2 regions of the Mesorhizobium sp. C372A genome follow, and region 1 is predicted to be linked to the other one. Evidence: riboswitches for the same ligand, from Rfam matches in the RefSeq annotation. Region 1 holds a riboswitch; the other holds the start of a gene.
The links. A riboswitch is a leader RNA that binds a small molecule or an ion and turns the genes downstream of it on or off. The one in region 1 is predicted to bind S-adenosylmethionine.
Positions count from the first base shown of each region.

Region 2: another riboswitch for S-adenosylmethionine. It lies ahead of metX (homoserine O-acetyltransferase MetX); the one in region 1 lies ahead of NLY42_RS02925 (O-succinylhomoserine sulfhydrylase).

Region 1 covers NZ_CP100475.1:633,909-644,064, reverse strand. Annotated here, with positions in the region: gene NLY42_RS02930 (ceramide glucosyltransferase) at 1-126, shown strand, start outside; gene NLY42_RS02925 (O-succinylhomoserine sulfhydrylase) at 138-1,328, opposite strand; SAM riboswitch at 1,386-1,463, opposite strand; gene NLY42_RS02920 (2'-deoxycytidine 5'-triphosphate deaminase) at 1,604-2,698, shown strand; gene NLY42_RS02915 (ABC transporter substrate-binding protein) at 2,800-3,570, shown strand; gene araD1 (AraD1 family protein) at 3,617-4,612, opposite strand; gene mmsB (multiple monosaccharide ABC transporter permease) at 4,814-6,100, opposite strand; gene mmsA (multiple monosaccharide ABC transporter ATP-binding protein) at 6,097-7,629, opposite strand; gene chvE (multiple monosaccharide ABC transporter substrate-binding protein) at 7,782-8,852, opposite strand; gene NLY42_RS02890 (LysR family transcriptional regulator) at 9,147-10,154, shown strand.
Region 2 covers NZ_CP100475.1:2,338,303-2,348,458, reverse strand. Annotated here, with positions in the region: gene NLY42_RS11140 (aldo/keto reductase) at 84-1,031, opposite strand; gene NLY42_RS11135 (gamma-glutamylcyclotransferase) at 1,196-1,729, opposite strand; gene NLY42_RS11130 (DUF2125 domain-containing protein) at 1,854-2,852, shown strand; gene NLY42_RS11125 (sugar kinase) at 2,977-3,900, shown strand; gene NLY42_RS11120 (prephenate/arogenate dehydrogenase family protein) at 3,908-4,831, opposite strand; gene hisC (histidinol-phosphate transaminase) at 4,836-5,945, opposite strand; SAM riboswitch at 6,072-6,149, shown strand; gene metX (homoserine O-acetyltransferase MetX) at 6,210-7,379, shown strand; gene metW (methionine biosynthesis protein MetW) at 7,376-7,990, shown strand; gene NLY42_RS11100 (DUF1330 domain-containing protein) at 7,998-8,318, opposite strand; gene NLY42_RS11095 (glycosyltransferase family 2 protein) at 8,567-9,502, shown strand; gene NLY42_RS11090 (DUF1194 domain-containing protein) at 9,554-10,156, opposite strand, start outside.

The DNA.
Region 1 (10,156 bases):
CGCGACATGATGCTTCCCGCCATCTGGGCGCGCGGCTGGCTGAGCGGCGCCGTCGACTGGCGCGGCAACATCATGACCATCGGCACCAAGACGGCCGAACTGGAAGAGGTTTCGTCGGGAGCGTGACGCCTCGCGGCCTATCCGGCTGCCTTCAGCGCCTGCGCAACGTCCTCCAGCAGATCGTCCGTATCCTCAAGACCGACCGACAGCCTGAGCGTTCCCGGCCCGATGCCAAGCTCGGCGCGAGCTTCGTCGCTGAGGTTCTTGTGCGTGGTGGTCGCCGGATGGGTGATCAGGCTCTTGGCGTCGCCGAGATTGTTGGAGATCAGCACGATGTCGAGCGCGTTCTGCAAGGCGAAGGCCGCCTGCTTGCCGCCCTTGACGTCGAGGCAGATCAGCGTCGATCCGCCCGTCATCTGCTTCTTGACGATGTCGGCCTGCGGGTGGTCGGCGCGGCCGGGATAGATGACGCGGGCGATTTCCGGCCGTCCTGCCAGGAAATCCGCGATCTTGGCCGCGCTTTCCGTCTGCTGGCGCACCCGAACCGGCAGCGTCTCCAGGCCCTTGAGCAGCGTCCAGGCGTTGAACGGCGACAGGCTCGGGCCGGTGTGGCGGAAATAGTCGTGCAAATTCTCGTCGATCCATTTCTTGTCCGACAGGATGATGCCGCCGAGACAGCGTCCCTGGCCGTCAATGTGCTTGGTCGCGGAGTAGACGACGATATGGGCGCCGAGCTGCAAGGGCTTCTGCTGCAAGGGCGTGGCAAAGACATTGTCGACGATCAGCCTGGCGCCGATCGAGGTGGCGAGCGCCGCCACCGCTGCGATGTCGACCACTTCCAGCGTCGGATTGGTCGGGCTTTCCAGGAAGAACAGTTTCGTGTTCGGCCGCACCGCCTTTTCCCAGTTGGCGATGTCGGTGCCGTCGACCAGCGTTGCCTCGATGCCGTATTTCGGCGCCAGCGTCTCCACCACCCAGCGGCAGGAGCCGAACAGCGCGCGCGCCGCAACGATATGGTCGCCGGCCTTGGCGCTGCACAGGAGCGCTGCCGTCACCGCCGCCATGCCGGACGCCGTGGCGCGCGCATCTTCGGCACCCTCCAGCGCGCACATGCGCTTTTCGAACATGTCGACGGTAGGGTTGGCATAGCGCGAATAGATGAAGCCCGGCTCCTCGCCCTTGAAACGGGCCTCGGCAGCCTGCGCCGTCTCGTAGACATAGCCCTGGGTGAGGTACATCGCTTCGGACGTCTCGCCGAACTGGGAACGCAGCGTTCCCCCGTGCACGAGTGCGGTCTGAGGTTTCCAGTTACGCTTCTTGGTGCTCATCGCTTTTGTTCCAGACACAAAAAAACCGGCCGCGAAAGTCGCAACCGGTCCATATGGCCTTGCGGCCCGACGGTCCTTTAGCGACTTGTTTAACGTGGCTGCAAGCCGACCGGCCAAATCACCACGGGATAACGACCCTTTAGACCTCACCTGCGCTTGCGTCAATTGCCGGCTTCATTAAGAGGTTTGTACCAGGCAGGTTCCGCAATAATATCCAGCGGTTTTGCGGCAAGAACCTGCCACAAAGAGACCGACCTTGGAGCGGAGCCAGCCTTTTGCGGCAGACAGGCATTCTTCCCGATCAGGACATTTCCGCGCTGTTTCAGTCCGGCGCGCTGAAGTCGCCGCGCGCGCTCGATGTCGACCAGGTGCAGCCGGCGAGCCTCGATCTCAGGCTCGGCGACAAGGCTTTTCGCGTGCGCGCCTCCTTCCTGCCGGGTCCCGATCATCTGGTGGCCGACAAGCTTCACCGGCTGAAATTGCATGAGTTCAGTCTCGCCGAGGGCGCGGTGCTGGAAACCGGCTGCGTCTACATCGTGCCGCTGCTCGAAAGCCTGGCGCTGCCCGCAAACGTGTCGGCCTCGGCCAACCCGAAGAGCTCGACCGGCCGGCTCGACATCTTCACCCGGGTGATGACCGATCGCGGCCATGAGTTCGACAAGATCGCCCCCGGCTATCACGGGCCGCTTTATCTCGAAGTCAGTCCGCGCACCTTCCCGATCGTCGTACGCGCCGGATCGAGGCTGTCGCAGATCCGCTTTCGCACCGGCAACGCGCTGTTGTCGGAGGCAGAACTGAACGAATTGCACCGCGCCGAGATGCTGGTGGCGACCGAGCCGCCCAACATTTCCGGCGGCGGCATTGCGCTGTCGATCGATCTTGACGGCGACCAGAACGGCCTGGTCGGCTATCGCGGCAAGCATCACACCGGCTTGGTCGATGTCGACAAGCGCGCCGCCCAGGATGCCGTCGATTTCTGGGAGCCGCTCTATAAGAGCGGCGCCGGCGAACTGGTGCTCGACCCGGACGAGTTCTACATCCTGGTCAGCCGCGAAGCCGTGCACGTGCCGCCGCTCTACGCCGCCGAGATGACGCCCTTCGATCCGCTGGTTGGCGAATTCCGTGTTCACTATGCCGGCTTCTTCGATCCGGGCTTCGGCCATTCGGCCTCAGGCGGCACCGGCAGCCGGGCGGTGCTCGAAGTGCGCAGCCACGAAGTGCCGTTCATCCTCGACCACGGCCAGATCGTCGGCCGGCTGGTCTACGAACACATGCTGAAGCGGCCGCAGGCGCTTTACGGCACCGATCTCGGCTCGAATTACCAGGCGCAAGGCCTCAAGCTCTCCAAGCATTTCCGCCCCGCCGGCTGAACCTTCGATCACCGTCAGGCAAAATACTTGCCTGCGCTGCCTCACCATGCTTGGCTGCCTTTCGGTGGCCGGCAAGAGAACGGCGCGCAAGGGGAACCGAAATGCAGATTTCAAGATGGATCATATCGGCAGCGAGCGCTGCCATGCTGGTGATATCGGCCGGCTCGCTGGCTGAGGCGCAGGAGAAATTGAAGATCGGCACCGAGGGCGCCTATCCGCCCTTCAACACCATCACCGCGGACGGCAAGATCGAGGGCTTCGACATCGACATTGCCAATGCGCTGTGTGCGCAGATGAAGGTCGAGTGCGAGATCGTCACCCAGGACTGGGACGGCATCATCCCGGCGCTGCAGGCGAAAAAGTTCGACGCCATCATCGCCTCGATGAGCATCACCGAGGAGCGCAAGAAACAGGTCGCCTTCACCAACAAATACTACACGACGCCGCTGGCGCTGGTGGCGCCGAAGGACAGCGACCTCACTTCCACCGAACCGGCAGCCCTTGCCGGCAAGACGGTGGGCGCGCAGGCCTCGACCACTCAGGCCGACTATGCGCAGGACGCCTATGGCAAGGCCGGCGCCGAGGCGAAACTCTACCCCACCCAGGAAGAGGCGATCACCGACTTGCAGAACGGCCGTCTCGACGCCGTCATCTCCGACAAATTCGTGCTGATGGACTGGCTGAAGAAGGCGAGCGACGGCTGCTGCAAGCTTGTCGGTGACGTCAAGGGCACCGAGACGCAAGCCGGCATCGCTGTCCGCCTGGAGGACACGGCACTTCGCGACAAGCTCAACGCGGCGATAGACGCCATCGTCGCCGACGGCACCTACAAGAAGATCCAGGCCAAGTATTTCGACTTCGATATTTATTGACGGTGGGCGCTGCCAATCTCCCCCCTCAAGGAGGGAGATTACGCTCTCAAAGCGCCTTCACCGCCACCTTAACCGGCTGCTCAATCTCCAGCGGGTTGCGCAGCGGCAGGCCGAAATCCCCGGCCTCGATCTCGAACACGTCGCCAGCCTGAGTCTTGATGCCGTCGGCAAAGGACAGCGTCGCCGTGCCGAACATGTGCACATGCACGTCGCCCGGCTGGCGGAAGGCCGAATATTTGAAGTGATGATGTTCGAGATTGGCGATTGTGTGCGACATGTTCGCTTCGCCCGACAGGAACGGCTTTTCCCACAGCAAATTGCTGTCGCGATAGATTCGCGATGAGCCCCTGACGTCGGCCGGCAGGTCGCCGATCAGGATTTCCGGCCCGAACGAGGCGTTGCGCAGTTTGGAATGTGCCAGGAACAGATAGTTCACCCGCTCGGTAACATGATCGGAAAACTCGTTCGACAGCGTGAAGCCGACGCGGAACGGCGCGCCGTCGTCGCCGATGACATAGATGCCGGCGATTTCCGGCTCCTCGCCGGCGTCCTGCGCAAAGGCCGGCGACATCAGTGCGGCGCCCGGCGCCACCGCCATGGTGCCGTTGCCCTTGTAGAACCATTCCGGCTGCACGCCGGTCTGGCCCTTGGCCGGCTTGCCGCCTTCGAGCCCCATGCGGAACATCTTCATGGAATCGGTAAGCTGCTCCTCGCCGCCATCGCTGAGCTTCTTGTGCATGGAATCGCGCGTCGCCGCCGAGCCGAGATGGGTCAGGCCGGTGCCGGTCAGATGCAGATGCGCAGGATCGGGATGGTTGATCGGCGACACCAGCCGGCCCTTCTTGTAGACGGCGTCGAGGTCTATCGCTTCACCGAACCCCTTGCGCTCGATCAGCGCGGCGAGGCCCGTTCCGGTGCGCGCGGCTTCCATGGCCAGCGAATAGACGCTGCGGGCGCCGTTGATGATCCTGGTCTTGCCGCCGCCATTGCGGGCGACGACGCGGATGGTCTCGGCGTCGTCGAGGATCTGGGAGATTAGCATGATGAAATCCTCTCTCATGTGCCTTGGCCGGGTTGCCCCTTGGCAAACCTTGACCTGCGCGGCTCGGACCTCGCCGCGCCACGGGTTGAACTCTTCGTCCGGATTGCGCTCGCGAGCTCCATCCCTCGGGGGACTTCTTATGCCGACAACTTGCCGGCTGCGCCGCGACCGTATGCCTCCTGCTTGCCTCGCTGAAGCTTGTCAGGCCTTGTTCTTGTTGTAGACGTCGAAGATCACGGCGCCGAGCAGCACCAGGCCTTTGACCACCTGCTGCCAGTCGACATTGACGCCCATGATCGACATGCCGTTGTTCATCACGCCCATGATGAAGCCGCCGACGACCGCCCCGATAACCTGGCCGACGCCGCCCATCGCCGAGGCGCCGCCGATGAACACTGCGGCGATGACGTCGAGCTCCGAGCCGAGACCCGCCGCCGGCACCGCCTGGCCGAGACGAGCCGCGATGATCAGGCCGCCAAGCGCCGACAGCACGCCCATATTGATGAACACCATCAGCGTCAGCCGCTCGGTGTTGATGCCCGACAGCTGCGCCGCCTTGGGATTGCCGCCCATGGCGTAGATGCGCCTCCCGATGGTCATGCGCTTGGTGACGAAGACGAACAGCGTGATCAGCACGCCCATGACCAGCAGCACCACGGGCAGGCCGCGGTAGCTGGCAAACTCATAGACCAGGAACAGCGCCAGCGCGCTGGCGACCAGCGTCTTGACAACGAACAGGGTGAAGGGCTCGGCCTCATAACCATGGCGTTCTCGTTTGCGCCGGGTGCGGACCCCGAAATAGGCATAGGCGAGCACGGCGATCAGCCCCAGCACGACCGTCGTCATGTGCAGGGTCACGCCGCTGCCCATGATGGTCTTGCCGGCTGCGTTCACGACCGGCGGGACGAGCGTCAGTGGGCCGATCACATCCGGGATGAAGCCGGAGCTGAGCATCTTGAAGTCGTCGGGAAGCGGACCCACCGACGAGCCGCCGCCAAGCAACGCCTGGCAAATGCCGCGGAAGATCAGCATGCCGGCCAGCGTGACAATGAAGCTCGGTATCCGGTGATAGGCGATCCAATACCCTTGCGCGGCGCCGATCAGGCCACCCGCGACCAGGCAGACGATCGAAACCACCAGCGGATTGCTCAGCGGTCCGAGCTGCCAGATAACCATCATGTTTGCCGCCAGCGCGCCGATGAAACCGGCGACCGATCCGACGCTGAGGTCGATATAGCCCGATACGATCACCAGCAGCATGCCCAGCGCCATCACGATGATGAAGGAGTTCTGCTGCACCAGATTGCTGAGATTGACCGGCTTGAACAACGTCCCCGACGTGGTGAACTGGAAGAACAGCATGATGACGATCAGCGCTATGATCAGCCCGTATTCGCGCAAATTCGTCGCCAGCGCCGAGACGGCGATGCGCGGGCGCTGTTCGTCGGCGACGTTGCCCTGCGGGGCGGGGGCGCTTTCGGTGCTCATGCTGCTTTTCCTTCTCCCCGGACGATGGCGCGCATTATCTTTTCCTGGCTTGCTTCCGCCGCCGGCATTTCGCCCACCATGCGCCCTTCGTTCATGACGTAGATGCGGTCGGTAATCCCTAGCAATTCCGGCATTTCCGACGAGATGACCACGATCGCCTTACCCTCCGAGGCAAGGCGCGCGATGATCGTGTAGATTTCATACTTGGCGCCGACATCAATGCCGCGTGTCGGCTCGTCGAGGATCAGCACGTCAGGGTCGGCAAACAACCACTTCGACAGCACCACCTTCTGCTGGTTGCCGCCGGAAAGATTGCCGGTCATCTGATAGACGCTTGACGCACGGATATTGGTCTTCTTGCGATAGTCGTTGGCGACCGCAAGTTCGCGCATGTCGTCGATCACGCTGTGGCGCGACACGCCGTCGAGATTGGCCAGCGTAATGTTATGCTTGATATGGTCGATGAGGTTGAGGCCGTAGGTCTTGCGGTCCTCGGTGACATAGGCGATGCCGTGTTGGACCGCCTTGCTTACCGACGAGACATCGACCGGCTTGCCCTTGAGCAGCACTTCGCCGGTGATGCGGCGGCCATAGGAGCGGCCGAACAGGCTCATGGCGAATTCGGTGCGGCCGGCGCCCATCAGCCCGGCGATGCCGACCACCTCGCCCTTGCGCACATTGATGTCGATGCCCTTGATCACCTGCCGCTCGGCATGGAGCGGGTGATAGACCGACCAGTTTTTCACCTCGAACACGACTTCGCCGATCTTGGGCTCGCGCGGCGGATAGCGGTCGTCGAGCGAACGGCCGACCATCGAGGTGATGATGCGGTCTTCGGAGATATCCTTCTTGGCCAGCGTCTCGATGGTGCGCCCGTCACGGATGACGGTTACCTTGTCGGCGACCCGGTTGATCTCGTTGAGCTTGTGCGAGATCAGGATCGAGGTCATGCCTTGGCGCTTGAATTCGAGCAGAAGATCGAGCAGCGCCTGGCTGTCTTTCTCGCTGAGCGACGCGGTCGGCTCATCGAGGATCAAAAGCTTGACGTCCTTGCTCAGCGCCTTGGCGATCTCGACCAGCTGCTGCTTGCCGACGCCGATATTGGTGATCAGTGTCTTGGGGTCCTCCTTGAGGCCCACCTTCTTCAACAGGGCAGCGGTGCGCGCCTCGTTGGCATCCCAGTCGATGACGCCGTATCGGGCGTTTTCGTTGCCGAGGAAGATATTTTCGGTGATCGACAGCATCGGCACCAGCGCTAGCTCCTGGTGGATGATGACGATGCCCTTGTGTTCGCTGTCATGGATACCTTTGAACTGGCATTCCTGACCCTGAAAAATGATCTGGCCGTCATAGGTGCCGGCGGGATAGACGCCCGACAGAACCTTCATCAGCGTCGACTTGCCGGCGCCGTTCTCGCCAACCACGGCGTGGATCTCGCCTTCTTCGACGCTGAGGTTGACGTTCGACAGCGCCTTCACGCCGGGGAACGTCTTGGTGATGTCGCGCATCTCCAAAATCGTCGTCATCAGGGCAAGCTCCTCCTGTTGCATGTCGCTCCAAAGTGCTTGCGGTTTGAGGCAACGACATGCACGCAAACTAAGTCCGGTAGAAACAATACCGGGGTCGCTTGTGAACGGAAAGGGGTCCTGCGTCGCGCAGGACCCCTGTCTTTATAAACGGATTACTTCAGTTCGTCGGCCTTGATGTAGCCGGAGTCGACGACCAGTGCCTGGTAGTTCGACTTGTCGACCTCATGCGGCGTCAAAAGGATCGAGGGGACGACCTTGACGTCGTTATTGTAGGTCTTTTCATCGAGGCCGTCCGGCTTGCCGCCCGAGAGCACCTTGTCGACGAGTTCGACGGTGGCCTTGGCCAGTTCGCGGGTGTCCTTGAACACGGTCGAGTATTGCTCGCCCGTGATGATCAGCTTGACCGAAGCGGTCTCGGCGTCCTGGCCGGTCACGATCGGCCACGGCTGGGCGTCGGTGCCGTAACCGACGGCGCGCAGCGAAGCGGTGATGCCGCGCGACAGGCCGTCATAGGGCGAAAGAACGCCATCGACGCGGCTGCCGTCCGAGTAGTTGGCCGACAGCAGGTTGTCCATGCGCGCCTGGGCGGTGGCGGCGAGCCAGCGCAGCGTGCCGACCTTGTCCATGCCGGTCTGGCCGGACTTGATCTTGATCGAGCCGTCATCGATCAGCGGCTGCAGCACCGAGATTGCGCCGTTGTAGAAGAAGAAGGCGTTGTTGTCGTCCGGCGAGCCGCCGAACAGTTCGACGTTCCACGGCTTGGTGTTCGGGAAGCGCTCCTTGAGGCCCTTGACCAGCGAGTTCGCCTGGATCACGCCGACGCCGAAATTGTCGAAGGTGGTGTAGTAATCGACATTGGCGGTCTTCTTGATCAGGCGGTCATACGCGACGACGACGACGCCGGCGTCAGCGGCCTTCTGCAGCGCGTCCGACAGGGTCGTGCCGTCGATCGAAGCGATGATCAGCGCCTTCGGGCCCTTGGTGATTTCGTTTTCCAGCTGGCTGAGCTGGTTGGGGATGTCGTCCTGCGCGTACTGCAGGTCGACCGTGTAGCCGAGAGCTTCGAGCTGGGACTTGACGGCATCGCCGTCATTGATCCAGCGCTGCGAGGTCTTGGTCGGCATCAGCACGCCGACAAGACCCTTGTCGGCTGCGTGCGCCGAGTAGGTCATGGCAGCGATGCCAAGGGCCGCGACGGCGGCCAGTGTCTTGATGATTTTCACGTAAAACTCTCCCTGGTTGATGGACGCGACACCTCGGGGCTTCGCGGGCCGCGCAGTCGGGCGGATGCACCAAAGCGCCGCCGCCGTCATAATCGATCTCCGGTATCCTCCCAATCGGCCCTCAGTCTTGATTTAAATCGATACGATTTTGCTCGTCATCGACCGTCAAGTCTTGAGGACGCGCGAAAGTGTGACCCTTTGCCATAACTGTCAAATGCGATCTTCGGTGGTTGCTATACCAAAACCGGTATATGACTAAACCGGGCTGGAACAGTGGCGGAAGCGGGAAAAGGCATGGCGGCTTTACGAGGTCCTCAAGGAATTTCAAGCGGTTACGATGAATTGCCGGGCGATGGCGAGACACTTCTGCGTAGCGGCTTGAGCCTGCGTCACATGCGCATGATCGCAGCACTCGACGATCACGGTCGGGTGAGTGCTGCCGCCCAGGTGATGAACATCTCGCAGCCGGCGGCCTCGCGCATGATTTCCGAGATGGAAGCGGTGCTCGAGGTGAAGCTCTGCGAAAGGCTGCCGCGCGGCATCACACTCACCCCTTACGGCAAGGCGCTGGCCCGGCGCGCGCGCTCGATCCTGCTCGAAATGCGCGAGGCCGACCGCGAAATATCGGAGCTCAAGGCCGGCAAGGGCGGCTCGGTGTTCCTTGGCGCGGTGACGGCGCCGGCGATCGAACTGGCGGTCCCGGCGATCCGCGAGATACGCCGCCTCTATCCGCGCATCGAGATTACCATGCAGGTCGAGACGTCGAATGTGCTGGCGCGCGAACTGATCGCCACGCGCCATGATTTCATCATCGCCCGTGTTCCCGAAGACCTCAATCCGCGCCTGTTCGAATCCCGTGTCATCGGCGTCGAGAAGGCCTGCCTGATCGTGCGTCGCGGCCACCCGCTGAGCAATGGCCATCCTCTTAACAATGGGAGGGCGGTGCGGCTGGAGGACACCGCCGCCTTCGACTGGGTGTTCCAGTCGGGCGGGTCGCCGCTGCGCCAGGCGATGGAGAGCAATTTCCTGAACCGCAACATCGCCCTGCCGGACCGCATCCTCAACACCTCGTCGCTGCTGCTCACACTGGTCATGGTGGCGCAGTCCGACGCCATCGCCCCGGTGTCGATCCAGGTGGCAAAATTCATCCAGAACCCCGACGGTCTCGCCGGCGCCATCGATGTCGTCCAGACCGAGTTTGACATCGAGGTCCGCCCCTACAGCCTGATCACGGTGAAGAACCGCGTCCTGTCGCCGGCAGCCAAGATGCTGCACGATTTTATCTTGCGGGAGGTGGGATAGGA
Region 2 (10,156 bases), 1.7 Mb from region 1:
GCTGCCTCTTCTCCACAATAATGGAGAGCAGTGTGGCGAGGCGGACAGCCGTCGTCTTGAACGATCGTGCCGAAGCTGCGCGGCTAGGCGCTGGCCTTGTCCAGCGCCACGAGATCCTCCGCGCTGAGCTTCAGCGATGCGGCGCGCGCCAGGCTGTCGACCTGGTCCAGCGTCGTGGCGCTGGCGATCGGCGCGGTGATGCCGGGCTGCGCCATCACCCAGGCGAGTGCCACTTCCGCCTGCTTGGCCGAATGGCGCGCCGCGACGGTGTCGAGTGCGGCCAGAATGCGCATGCCGCGCGCATTGAGATAAACCTTCACGCCGCCGCCGCGTTCACTTTTGCCGAGATCGGCCTCGCTACGGTATTTGCCGCTCAAAAACCCCTTGGCGAGGCTGAAATAGGTGATGACGCCGATATCCTCGGCCACGCACAGATCATGCAGCGGCCCGTCGAAGGATGAGCGGTCGTAGAGATTGTATTCCGGCTGCAGCACGCTGTAGCGCGGCAGCCCGCGCAGGCTGGCAACATCGAGCGCGGCGCGCAGCTGGCCGGCGTCGAGATTCGAGGCGCCGATATGGCGGACCTTGCCGGCAGCGAGCAGCTTCTGGTAGGCGCCGAGCGTCTCTTCATAAGGCGTGGTCGGGTCCGGCCAGTGCGACAAATAGAGGTCGATGACATCGGTCTGCAGCCGCTTGAGCGACGCCTCGACCGCCCTTTCGATATGGGCAGCGGACAAATCCTTCTTGCCTTGTCCCATATCCGAGCCGACTTTGGTGATGACGATGATCTTGTCACGGTTGCCGCGGCTTTTCATCCATTTGCCGATGATGGTCTCGGACTCGCCGCCCGCGTGGCCGGGCACCCAGCGCGAATAGGCATCGGCCGTATCGATAGCGTTGAGGCCGGCGTCGCCAAACCGGTCGAGCAGGTCGAAGGAGGTCTTCTCGTCCGCGGTCCAGCCGAAGACATTGCCGCCCAGGACCAGCGGCGCGATGGAAAGGTCGGTTTGACCGAGACGGCGTTTTTGCAAGACGGGGCTCCGTGGGCTGGCGGCGGGCGACCCGAATGCTTCGGGCCGCAGCTAAGCTAGGTCTCGCCGCGCCGAGGTCAAAGGCCTCAGCCAATTTTTCCAGCGGGCCAGCGCTTCACAAAGGCGCGAGCGCTTCGCCTGCAGGCTCGCCGTGGTCTACCGGCTCACGAGGCGATCCGCTTCGCCACCTCTTCCAGCCAGTGGTCGCTGATGCCCAGCGCCGCGAGATGCTGCAGCGTGTTGAGCACATAATCCTCGTTGTTTCCGGACTGGCCGACGGCGCCACGGATAACACCTGCCGCATGCGCGGCATCGAGCCCGCCGGCATACTGCTCATGCTGGCGGTCGACGATATAGGCGACCGCTTTCACTCTCTCTCCCGCGGCCGCACCATTCACGTCGAGACTGATATCGAGCACACGCTCGAGGTAGACGCTGGTCACCAATTCGCGCTCGCGCAGATAGGTCAGCACCTCATCGCGCAGCTCGCCGGGCACGCGAAACGCCAGCCCGATGCAGGAGCCGCCACGGTCGAGGCCGAGCACCAGGCCCGGCCGCTGACGCGTGCCGCGATGCACGAAGGAATAGACGCAGAGCGACCGGCGGTAGCCGTAAAGCCGCGCGCGCCGTGTCTCGACATGGGCGAATCCCGGTCGCCAGATCAGCGAGCCGTAGCCAAAAACCCAAAAATCGCCCATATCGCCAAGCCTGATTGCACGAGAGTGACGCCGCCGCATCGGAATCGGTGCTCTTCTGTTCTTTTTGCTTGTTGCGTAAGCCACAGTCCACCCGCAACACGCCCGCGTTAATGAAAGCCGCAGCATGACGTCAAGTGACGAGCGTCCGTCGAAGTTTCGCCGCCGGCTGATGTGGCTCGCTGCCTTGGTCGTTATGCTGTTCGGCGTCTACAGCGCGGTCTGGTTCTATGTCGCCGGTCGCGTCAGCAGCGAAGCCGACAAGGCGGTGGCCTCGCTCAAGGACAAAGGCATCGAGGCCGGCTGCGCCAACCTCACCGTCAGCGGCTACCCCCTGAGTTTTGCCATCTCCTGTGACAATCTGGCTTACGAGGACGACGCCAGGAACGTTGCCGCCTCGGCAGGCAGCTTCAACTTCGTTGCAGAGCTCATCCGGCCTTTGTCGCCTGCCGCCGAGTTGCGTGGGCCGCTGCGCACCTCGGTGCCGGGGATGGCGCCGCTATGGATCGACTGGGACAATCTGCAGGCCAATGCCAAGCTCTCCTGGCCCCTGCCCCGGAGCATTTCGCTGCAGGCGGAGAGCTTGTCCGGCCAGACGGATCCGGCCGACGACACTGATCCGGTTTCGCTGTTCAGCGCCGGAACCGCGGCGGGCGAGTTGCGACCCGACGGCCAGGACATCGGCTACGTCGGCAGCTTCACCGATCTTGAGATCGACGCCGACGCGATCGGCGGGCGCGTGCTGCCGCCGCTCGACGGCAGCGGCGACGCGACGCTGAAGAACGGCGTCGCGCTGATGAAGACGCAGGCCAGGAGCCTGCGCGGCCAGGCGGTCGACATCCACAAGCTCGATCTGTCGTCGGGAACCGCGCGCATCACCGTCTCCGGCCCGGTGTCGGTCGACGCCAACGGCCAGGTCAATGCCGACCTGACGATCAAGCTGCAGGATCCCAAAGCCGTGGCGGCAATCCTCGCCACCGCAATCCCCGAGCAGAAGAGCCAGATCGAGCAAGGCTTTGCCGGTCTGGCGCTGCTCGGCAACGAACCGTCGATGCCGCTCAAGGTGGTGAAGGGCAAGGTCTCGCTCGGCTTCATTCCGCTGGGCAAGATCAAGCCGCTCGATTAGAGCAATTCCAGGAAAAGTGTGAGCGGTTTTCCGTCCGGAATTGCGTTAAAACAAAGAGATAGAGCATGATCGCAAAGAGCGGGAACGGCTATTGGGGAGAGATCATGCTCGAGCAAGCCGACGCATGAACCGACCGGTGAAACTGCTGAGCGTTGGCGCGCTGACGCTGGATACCATCCTGCGCGTCGAAACCCTGCCCACGCATCAGGGCAAGTTCATCGCCTCGGACGGCATCCAGATCGCCTCGGGCATGGCGACAAGTGCTGCCTGCGCCGCCCGCCGTCTCGGCGCCGAGGTGTTCCTGTGGGCAAGTGCAGGTGGCGATGCCGTCGGCGACCAATTGCTGGCCGGCATCGAGGCCGAGGGCGTCGATTGCGGCTTTGTCCGCCGCGTCGAAGGCGCCCGCTCGGCGCTGGCCGCGATCCTGGTCGACGCTCATGGCGAGCGCATCATCGTGCCCTTCTACGACCCAAAGGCGCAGGCCGACCCCGAGGCGGTGCCTATCGCCGATCTTTCCGGCTTCGATGCCGTGCTGGTCGATGTGCGCTGGCCGGGCGCCGCCGCTCTTGCCTTGACCGCCGCGCGCGACGCCGGTTGCCCGGCAATCCTCGACGCCGACACGGCGCCGCTGGAGGTGCTGGAGCGTCTGTTGCCGCTGGCGTCGCACATCGTCGCTTCGGAGACGGCTGCACGCATTATCTGCGACCACGCGCTGGACCCCGAAACCGCCTGTGCCGACCTCGCCAGCCGCACCGATGCCTTCGTGGCGGTGACCGGCGGCGCCGCGGGAAGCTGGTGGCATGACCGGTCCGCCGGATGCGTGCGCCACATCGCGGCGCCGAAGATCAAGGCGGTTGACACGCTTGCCGCCGGCGACGTCTTCCACGGCGCCTTTGCTGTCGCGTTGGCGGAAACCATGCCGATCGAGCAGGCGTTGCGCTTTGCCAGCGCGGCGGCCGCGCTCAAATGCCAGCGCTTCGGCGGCCGGCTGGGGGCGCCAAACAGGGACGAGGCAATGGCCATGGTCGCGGCGACCTGGCCCGTCTGAAACAGATTTAACTTTTCACCGCCTGCCGGCCGAAATCCGGCACGTCGATATCCTGGCCGGCCTCGATGATCGAACGGCGAACGGCCCGGGTGCGGGTGAACAGGTCGAACAGCTTGTCGCCGTCGCCCCAGCGGATCGCCCGCTGCAGCGAGGCGAGGTCCTCCGAAAAGCGCGCCAGCATTTCCAGGATGGCATCCTTGTTGTGCAGGCACACGTCGCGCCACATGGTCGGGTCGGAGGCGGCCAGACGGGTGAAGTCGCGGAAACCGGAAGCCGAATATTTGATCACTTCCGACTTGGTCACCGATTCCAGATCGTCGGCCGTGCCGACGATGTTGTAGGCAATGATGTGCGGAAGATGCGAAACGATGGCCAGCGTCATGTCATGATGCTGCGGGTCCATCGAGTCGATGTTGGAGCCGCAGCGCCGCCAGAATTCCGACAGCTTTTCCAGCGCGGCCGGATCGGTTCCCGGCAGCGGCGTGAAGATGCACCAGCGGTTTTCGAACAGGTCGGCGAAACCCGCATCCGGGCCCGATTTCTCCGTACCTGCCAGCGGGTGCCCCGGAATAAAGTGCACGCCGTCCGGTACATAGGGCTGCATTTGCGCAATGACGGAGGCCTTGGTCGAACCGACATCGGTGAGGATGGCGCCCTTTTTCAGCCCCGGCGCGATCTCTTGCGCCACCTCGCCCGACGATCCCACAGGCACCGAGACGATGATCAGGTCGGCGTCGCGGACCGCTTCCCTGGCGCCGGTGGTGTAGCTCTCGCCAAGACCGAGCTCCTTCGCCCGCGCCAGCGTGGCCGGGCTGCGCGTCGCGATGGCGACATGGCGGGCCAGGCCCTCGCGGCGGATAACGCGGGCCAGCGACGAGCCGATCAGGCCGATGCCGACCAGCGCGATCTTTTCAAACATCGGTGATGTCATTGTTTCAGCTTTTCAGGAACGTCGTGAGGGCGTCGATAACGCCGCGATTGGCTTCTTCGGTGCCGACGCTCATGCGCAGCGCATTGGGAAAGCCATAGCCGGTAACGCGCCGCAATATATAGCCGCGCTGGGTGAGGTAGTCGTCCGCCGCCTCAGCCGAATGCTTCTTGTCGTCGGGAAAGTGGATGAGGACGAAATTGCCGACGCTGGGCGTCACCCTGAGCCCAAGCTTCGTCAGCTCTTCATTCAGCCAGGTAAGCCAGGTCTCGTTGTGCAACGAACTGCGCTCGACATGGGCGCGGTCGCGGATGGCGGCAATGCCGGCCTCGATCGCTGTTGCGTTAACGTTGAAAGGGCCGCGGATACGGTTGATGGCATCGACGATGTGCAGTGGGCCATACATCCAGCCGATGCGCGCGCCGCCAAGGCCGAGCTTGGAGAAGGTGCGGGTCATGACCACATTCTGTGCGCTGCCCGCCAGCTCGATGCCGGCCTCGTAGTCATTGCGCCTGACATATTCGGCATAGGCCGCGTCGAGCACCAGAAGCACGTTGCCCGGGAGCGTGGAATGCAGGCGGCGGACCTCCTGGAACGGCAGATAGGTGCCGGTCGGATTGTTGGGATTGGCGAGGAAGATGATTTTGGTCCGCGGCGTCACCGCGGCCAGGATCGCGTCGACGTCGGCGCGCTCCTCGGTTTCCTTCACAGCAACCGGCTTGGCCCCCGCCGACTGAATGTAGATCTTGTAGACCATGAAGGCATGTTCGGTAAAAATCGCCTCATCGCCTGGCGCCAGATAGGTCTGCGCCAGCAGGCCCAAAATCTCGTCGGAACCGTTGGAGCAGATGATGTTTGCCGGGTTGAGGCCATGCACCTCGGCGATCGCCTCGCGCAGCCGGCGGGCGGTGCCGTCGGGATAGACATCGAGCTTGCCAGCCACTTCGCGCGCGGCCTCGATCGCCTTCGGCGACGGGCCGAGCGGGTTCTCGTTCGACGACAATTTATGGACCTTGGCAACGCCGGCCGGTGCCGTGCTCTTGCCCGGCACATAGGCGTCGATGTCCATAATGCCCGCGCGGGGCGTCGGCCGTGCCTTGTCCGCTGTCTTGTCCATGTCGCAAATCCATCGAGAATGCCTCCGTCCGGAGGCCGCAGCGGAAATACAAGCCGTAGCCGCGAATGTCGAGAGGCGGGCAATAGCTGGCCGTTGACGCCGGGCCGCACGAGTTCTAGAAGAACGCAACAGTTCCGTGGTGATTTGGCCGGTCGGCTTGCAGCCACGTTAAACAACTCGCTAAAGGGCCGTTTGCGTGACGTAACCGGCTTTGCGATCGCATTGCCGGTTTTTTATTGCCTGACGGCGGGCAAGGAGAGTCACATGGCCGCGCTCCGCGCTACAAAAACCAACAACGAGGCCGACAACCCGTCGAGCCCTGTGTTGCGTTTTGGCCCTGACAAGCCGCTGAAGCTCGACGCCGGCACGCTTTTGTCGCCGTTCCAGATCGCCTACCAGACATATGGCGCCCTCAACGATGCCCGCACCAACGCCATCCTGGTCTGCCACGCGCTGACCGGCGACCAGCATGTCGCCAGCACCAATCCGGTGACCGGCAAGCCCGGCTGGTGGGAAGTGCTGATCGGTCCCGGCAAGATCATCGACACCAACCGCTTCTTCGTCATTTGCTCCAACGTCATCGGCGGCTGCCTCGGTTCCACCGGTCCGGCCTCGACCAATCCCGCCACCGGCAAGCCCTACGGCCTCGACCTGCCAATCATCACCATCCGCGACATGGTGCGGGCGCAACTGATGCTGGTCGACCATTTCGGCATCGAAAAGCTGTTTTGCGTGCTCGGCGGCTCGATGGGCGGCATGCAGGTGCTGGAATGGGCGTCATGCTATTCCGAGCGCGTCTTCTCGGCCCTGCCGATCGCCACAGGCGCACGCCATTCCTCGCAGAACATCGCCTTCCACGAGGTCGGCCGCCAGGCTGTCATGGCTGATCCGGACTGGCATGGCGGCAAATATTTCGAGCACGGCAAGCGCCCGGAAAAGGGGCTCGCCGTGGCGCGCATGGCCGCCCACATCACCTATCTGTCGGAAGCCGCCCTGCATCGGAAATTCGGCCGCAATCTGCAGGACCGCGAAGCGCTGACCTTCGGTTTCGACGCAGATTTCCAGATCGAAAGCTATCTGCGCCACCAGGGCATGACATTCGTCGACCGCTTCGACGCCAACTCCTACCTCTACATGACCCGTTCGATGGATTATTTCGACCTCGCCGCCGATCATGGCGGCCGGTTGGCCGACGCGTTTGCCGGGACCAAGACCCGCTTCTGCCTGGTGTCCTTCACCTCGGACTGGCTGTTCCCGACCGAGGAGAGCCGCTCGATCGTGCATGCGCTCAACGCCGCCGGCGCATCGGTCTCCTTCGTCGAGATCGACACCGACCGCGGCCATGATGCCTTCCTGCTCGACGAACCCGAACTGTTTGCCGCCATCAAGGGCTTCATCGGCTCGGCGGCCCGCGCAAGGGGGCTCGCCTCATGAGCGTCAATGGCAGCCAGCGCGTCGACCTCGAAGTCGTGGCCAACCTGATACCCCCGCAGTCGCGGGTGCTCGATGTCGGCTCCGGCGACGGCCTGCTGCTCGAACTCCTGCAGGAGACCAAGCAGGTCGACGGCCGCGGGCTGGAGCTGTCACAGCGCGGCGTCAATGAATGCGTTTCGCGCGGCCTCTCGGTCATCCAGGGCGATGCCGACACCGACCTCGAATTCTATCCGGACAAGGGTTTTGACTTCGTCGTCCTGTCTCAGACGCTGCAGGCGACCCGCAACCCGAAGCTGGTGCTCGACGAGCTGCTGCGAATCGGCAACCGCGCCATCGTCTCCTTCCCCAATTTCGGCCACTGGCGGGTGCGGCTGTCGCTGTTCGTCAATGGCCGGATGCCGGTGACCGCGGACCTGCCCTATTCCTGGTACGACACGCCCAACATCCATTTCTGCACCATCCGCGACTTCGTCAATCTGGTCGAGGAACTCGGCGCTTCGGTCGAGAAAGCCACCGCGCTCGACGGCAACGGCCAGAAGATCGGCCTGTCGATGCCATGGTGGTTCTGGAATTTCTTCGGCCAGCAAGCGGTGTTCTTGCTGAAGCGGTAGTTTGCCCCTATTCCAGCACGTCCGTCGCCTTGTGCGGGTGCTGAACGCCATCGGCGATGATCACATCGGCGTGGGAGTTGTCGGTGCGCAAGGCCAGAATCTCGCGATAGGCTGATGAATCGTACCAGCCCCACGCATGCGCCCTGTCCGGAAACTCGATGACGATCAGATGCCCGGGCCATTCGTTTTCGACCACGTCCATGTCGCCGCCGTGGACAAGGAAGCGGCCGCCGAACGGCTCCAATGTGGCGTCGATCCTCTGCAGATACTCGACAATCTGCGGGCCCATTGTGACTTGACGCATATGGGCGACGGCGTAGGCGGCCATGGCTGAACTCCCTGTGAGATCGAAGCCCGACGACCGGCTTCGTTGGCGCAATCTGCAGACATGATGGCCATCGGTCGATTACGTCTGGGGTAATCGGCCGGCTTACCGGCGTCCTGGCTCAACAGTTTGTGATGACATTGCCGCTGGTTTTTTGTAGCGTCGAATCGAATGCCATCCCGGGGTAAGGCTTGGACGGCGACCATCAAAACCTCCGGCCTCCAGGCATTTCGGGGCACAATCGAAGCAACATGTCCAAGGCAACCGACCTCGCTCCGCTGATCTCGGTGATCACACCGACGCACAATCGCCGCAGCAAGGTCGTGCGCGCCGTGGAGAGCGTGCTGGCGCAGAATTTTCCCCGGTTCGAACACATTGTCGTCGATGACGGCTCGACCGACGGTACGGCAGCCGCACTTGCCGAAATCCGCGATCCACGGCTGATCTATGTTGGCTCAAAATGGCGCGGCGCCAATGCCGCCCGCAATGCCGGCATCGAGCGGGCGCAGGCGCCGGTGGTGACATTCCTCGATTCCGACGACGTCTATTTGCCGGATCGCCTGGCGCGGACGCTGGAGCAGTTCGACAACAATCCCTCGCTCGAAGTGCTGATCAGTTCCTTCGTGTCGCTGAAGGGCAATCGCCGCACCAACTGCGTCAACCGCGAGGCGCTGCTGAGCCGCGACTCGCTGGAGCGGGCCCTTGTCGCGCAGACCATCTTCATTGCCGGGTCGGCAATCACCGCCCGGCGCGAGTCGCTGCTGGCCATCGGCGGCTACGATAGTGACGTCACGCGCATGCAGGATCGCGAATTGTTGCTGCGCTTTGCCCGTCGCAGCGGCGCGCAGCTGTCCGAAGTGATCGACTGGAAAAAGTACAACTCGGAGAATTCGATCTCCGGTCGCCGGGACGGCTATGTCGAAGCCTATGCGAGCTTGATCGACAAGCACCCCTATATCGCCGACCGCTACCCCTACATTCCGCCTTACATGATCGCCCGGCAGCTCATCGCCGATGCACTCAAGGGCAGGGTTTCGCAGGCGTTCTCCGGCTATATGGCCAACCGGTCGTCGAAGGCGCTTGGCTATTCGCTGCCGCAGCTGTTGCGTGGCTATGTCGGCGGCCGGCGCTGGCGCCGCGATCTCTATGCCGAATTTCGCGACAAATACGGTGCACGGCCGGCCTGAAGTTTGCCGACAAGCCGCGCAGCGGCTTTCCCCTCCGAACTGCCTCAAACCTCATTTGTCGAGTTCCGGCAGATATGGGTCGGAATATAGCCGCCGGTCGCGTTCGCCCTGCAGGCAGTCCATGGGTGCGGCGGCATCGATCGGGACCACGGTCGCATCGGCGATGCCGCTCACCTCCAGGATCAACTTGCGGCGTATGGCGGTGGCGAATTCCGAGGCCGCATAGATCGGCAACACGAAGGAGCCGGGCCCACCGGTGACGCAGTCGTCATAATACTGGTCGAGATGGCTGAAGGTCGGCGACGGGCTGATCAGGATCGGCAGGCCGTTGATGACGATGCCCTTGGCCACCGCCGCATCGCGTGTCGTGGCGACGGGCAGCCCGGTGTTGTTGGGACCGTCGCCGGAAATGTCGATGACGCTGCGTGGCGCATCGAACCCCGTGCCCTCGAACAGCCCGGCGCCGAAGGCAAGCGCGCCCGAAATCGAGGTGCCGCGAAAGCTGCGGAACGGCCGCGCTTCTATTCTGTCGGCGAAGGCGTTGGCGCTCTCTGCGCTGTCGATCACCTGCCAGGCGATGACGCCATCCTCGCGCACGACGCCCGCCCATTCGAAATAGGCAAGCGCGATGCGCCCGGTGGTTCCCGAGCGCAC